DNA from 2 places in the Novosphingobium sp. MBES04 genome. Region 1 is predicted to be linked to the other one. Evidence: riboswitches for the same ligand, from Rfam matches in the RefSeq annotation. Region 1 holds a riboswitch; the other holds the start of a gene.

Region 1 (2,201 bases):
TCGCCGTGAAGGACCGCGTGCTTGTCGATCTGGGGTCGGAGCGGTCGGTGGACATGAGCTACACAATGGCGGCCGACCTCTACGTCGGCGATGTCAGCAGCCAGATCTACGAGTATCTGCTTCGCCCGCGGCCGTGCTTGTTCATGAACAGCCACGATGCCGCATGGCAGGGCAATCCTGATTATGCGATGTGGGACTTCGGCCCGGTGATCGAGCCCGACGATGATCTGGAGAGGGCGATCCGGCATGCGTTTGAAAGCTGGCCCGCCTATCGTGCTGTGCAGGTAGAACGTACCGAGGCCGCCTTTGACGGAATCGTACGAGATGAGGCAGGCAATGCAGGCTTTGCAGGGGCGGAGCCGTGCCAGCGCATCGCCCACATGATCACCCATTATCTGAGCAATGCAGAACCGGTGAGGGCAAGCCGGGAAGGACGAACGGCGCGATCTCATTGGGTCACGCCGGGCCATGATCGGGATTACACAGCAAAGGCTGCTCCAGGCGCATCACTTTAGCGCCAGCAGTGGCCGCTTTCCCGTGTTCATCGTGTAAGAGCGGGTATGTGGCCGTCTTCCGCTACCGGCCTAAGTTCCTTTTCAAGCTTCACCAAGTTTGTGCAGCGGCCTGCCCCAGGCACACTCTGGACAAGAGGCGGGGCTGCCGATATCCAGCGCGGCGACGGTGCCTCGGGAAACCGGGGTGAAAAGGGAAGCCGGTTCCAATCCGGCGCTGTGCCCGCAACTGTGCGCGGTGAGCCTCGCGTCGAGCCACTGGATCACTTCGGATCCGGGAAGGTGACGCGGACAGGGCTAAGACCCGCAAGCCAGGAGACCTGCCGTCGCCGTCGTCCATGCACTCGACCGGGACCAGTCGCAGGCATCGGAAGGTTCCGCCGTGACGACACCGTAGTTGGCTTGCCCGTGCGATCCTGTTCGGGATTGCGCGGGGGGGAAAGGTGTGTGTCGTTGCGCAAGGGTCTTGTCGCCGTGCTGCTGTTGGCAGTCGGATTGTTCGCCGTCTGGATGATCGCCGGGCCGGGTCTGGACCCAAGGCGCGAGCTGTTCGGGCTCATCTCCGCCCGCAACTCGCAGGTCGCGGCGGACGCGGCCAAGGCGCTGGTCGAGGCCGATCCGGGCACGCGTATCGTCCTGCGCACGCCCGAACAGGCGCGCGCCTTGTCCGACGACGAGATGGCCGGGCTCATGCAGGACGCCGACGGGATTCTCCTGGCCGGCGTCTTCGGGGACGACGCCGCGCGGGTGGCGCGGATCGTCAAGGCGCGCGGGCTCGACGTCCCGGTGCACGGCGTGAGCGTTTCGAGCGACCTTTCGTCGGCCCTCCTTGAGCGGATGGCGCACCGGACAGGATCGCCCAAAGCGGCCCGTGCGCTCCATGCCAAGGCGGAAAGCTACTGGCAGGCCCGCGGCACCGAAAACCTTGTGAACTTGTTCGCATGGCTGTTGGGCGACGCTGCCGAACGCAGGGCCGTGCCTGCACCACGGCCAATCCCTCCGATCCGCTTTGGCGCGCGCCAGGGCGCGAAGGACGCGCCGCTGGTTGTCGTCCTCGATTACGAGACCGGCGACCAGGCGGGGGACCGCGACACGCACAAGGAACTGTGCAAGGCCGTGGTTGCCAGGCACCTTGCCTGCCAGTCGCTGTTTGCGGACTGGGGAGCGCCGACCGCCGACGCGCTTGAGCAGCTCAAGGCGCGCCATCCTGCCGCGCTCGTGACACTGGCCGATTTCGCGCTGGGCGGCTCGGAGCGCGAGCGCGCCACCGCCGCGCTCGCGAGTCTGGGCGTTCCGGTCCTCAAGGCGATCCGCAGCGACAAGATGGGTGAGAGCGAATGGCGCTCCAGCGCCGAGGGTCTCCCCTCGAAAAGTGTCTACTACCGTATCGCCATGCCCGAACTGTCGGGCGCGAGCCAGCCCGCGGTACTGGCGCTCGCGGCGGCACCCCGGATCGATCCTCTCACCGGGATCGAGATCCGCCTGAGCCGCCCCGTCGCCCCTGAAATCGACGCGGTGGCCCGGCGGCTGGAGGGCTGGGTGCGCCTGCAGAGCAAGTCCAATGCCGCCAAGCACGTGGCGATCATCTATTACAACCACCCTCCCGGACGCCATAATATCGGGGCCGACAATCTCGACGTGCCCGCCTCGCTGCTCGAGATCCTGCGCCGCTTGAAGGCCGAGGGCTAT
Region 2 (2,201 bases), on a different contig from region 1:
CAGGGGAGCGGTGCATGCGGGGTATCTCCTTGCAGAAAAGGGGAAAGGTGCGCTGGCGCGCGCCCATGCAAGGGCACGGCCAGAGGAAGCCGACAAAACGGGCCTTGGCTGGAAAACGAAAAAAAGTTCAGCAGTACGGCATGAATTTCAGGCTCCCTTCGACGCGACACACGAATGTCGTCCGCCAAGGGATATCCCCGCAGATCGCGAGGCCCTCGTCCGCCCGGTTCATCCCGCCCGCGCGAAAAAACGACGGCATCGGGCCGGTTTCCTGACTTCCCGGTTCACAGCGCGTCTTCGCCGCCTTCTCGGGAGATCCCTCCCAATGGCATGTGGCGATGCGCTCCCCGGTCACAGTTGCGGGAGCAGTGCCGGCCCAGATCGCCTCCTGGCGACCTTTCCGGACTTCCCGATTAAGCCCTCTCGGGCACCCGTTGCGCCCCCACGATTAGGCGACCATCGTCTTTCCCGCAAGTATATTGCACTTGCGCAGCGGGCAACGGACCTATAGTTCGCGGGCCCAAGCGACAGGTTCCCCGCAAGGGGATCAAAAGGGAACCGGGTGCAAGACCCGGGCTGCCCCTGCAACTGTAAGCGGCGAGCCATCCGGCCAATCTGCCATTGGGACATGCGTCCTGAGAAGGCGGTCGGAGCGCCCTGACCCGCGAGCCAGGAGACCTGCCTGACGCCGTCGTTCTTCATCCGGGCAGGGTGCACCGGGTGTTCGAGGGCCGCGCCGTCACTGGTCAAGGTCATCCCTCGCGTAGCGACAGCCACCGCCTTGCCGGATGCGATCCGGGCAGGGGGCGTCGGGTCGTGCGCTCTTCTCGAAAGCAGAAGATCTGCGATACGGCGGTTCCTTGCCACAACGGAGCGCAAGCGGCGGGCAAACCGTTGTTTGCATGAAGGGAATTGTCCCGCCCGTGTTGAAGTTTTCCTATCTGGCCGGAGTTTCGGCCCTCGTTTTCCCGCTGTCCGTCCTCGCACCTTCCTTCGCTCATGCAGAGGAAGCTCCTCCGGGTACGATCTACGTCAGCGCCTTGCGCACCCCGGTCGCCGCCGAGCGGGTTTCCTCCAGTGTCACCGTGCTTGATGAAGAAGCTATTGAGGACGCGCAGACTTTCTCCGTCACCGACATCCTGCTGCGCACGCCCGGTGTCTCGATCTCGCGCAACGGGGGGTACGGCACCAGCACCAGCCTGCGCATCCGCGGCGCGGATGATGGCACCACGGTCATGGTGATTGACGGCATGCGCCTGTCCGATCCCTCCTCGACGGCGGGCGGCGTCAATGTCTCCAACCTGTTCCTCGACGATGCCGAGCGCATCGAGATCCTGCGCGGGCCGCAGTCGATCCTATGGGGCAGCAACGCGATCGGCGGTGTCGTCAACGTGACCACGCGGCAGGCGTCAAAGCCGCTCGAAGGTAGCTTTGCCGCCGAGGCGGGCTCCAACCAGACCGTGTCGGCCCGCGCGGGCGTGGGCGGCACGAGCGACCTTGTCGACTGGCGCGTGGCGGGCTCCACCTTCCGCACCGACGGCATCTCGGCCCGTTCAAGCGGGACCGAGGATGACGGCTATCGCCGCACCTCGGCGAGCGGGTCGGCCCGCTTCAAGCTGGCCACTGACGTGTCGCTGGACCTGCGCGGCTACTGGTCGGATGCGCGTTCGGAGTTCGACGGGTCATCGGGCGATACGTATGCGTTTGGTACGACGCAGGAATGGTCGGGATATGCCGGGCTCAACTTCGGCCTGTTCGATGGGCGCCTCGTCAACCGGCTTGCGGTCACGCAGACGACCTCGGATCGCGAGAACTTCGATCCTGAACGCGACATCCGCCAGATCACCTTCGACGCGCATGGCCGCCTGCGCCGCTTTGAATACCAGGGCACCTTCACGCTGAACGAAGCCGTGCAGGTCCTCTTCGGTGCCGAGCGCGAAGAGCAGCGCATGACCACCGCTTCGCCCGGAAACAGCCGCGTGCCCTATGAGCTGACGCGCCACGCGGTCGATACCGACAGTCTCTACGGCCAGCTGCGCGTGACCCCGCTTCAGGGCCTCACGCTCGATGGCGGCGTGCGCTACGACCACCAGTCGCGCTTTGGCGGCAACACCGTGGCGAGCGCGGGCGCGGCCTACTCGCCCAACGACGGCGTGACCGTGGTGCGCGCGAACTATTCCGAAGGCTACAAGGCGCCTTCG

The links. A riboswitch is a leader RNA that binds a small molecule or an ion and turns the genes downstream of it on or off. The one in region 1 is predicted to bind cobalamin.
Region 2: it holds a riboswitch for cobalamin, as region 1 does, so the genes downstream of both, MBENS4_RS15325 (TonB-dependent receptor plug domain-containing protein) here and MBENS4_RS05655 (cobaltochelatase subunit CobN) in region 1, are expected to answer to the same signal.

Annotation. Positions count from the first base shown of each region.
Region 1 covers NZ_DF850488.1:1,282,226-1,284,426, reverse strand. Annotated here, with positions in the region: gene MBENS4_RS23900 (glycosyl transferase) at 1-515, shown strand, start outside; cobalamin riboswitch at 663-854, shown strand; gene MBENS4_RS05655 (cobaltochelatase subunit CobN) at 960-2,201, shown strand, end outside.
Region 2 covers NZ_DF850489.1:328,585-330,785, forward strand. Annotated here, with positions in the region: gene MBENS4_RS15320 (hypothetical protein) at 1-16, opposite strand, end outside; cobalamin riboswitch at 245-450, opposite strand; cobalamin riboswitch at 513-700, shown strand; gene MBENS4_RS15325 (TonB-dependent receptor plug domain-containing protein) at 924-2,201, shown strand, end outside.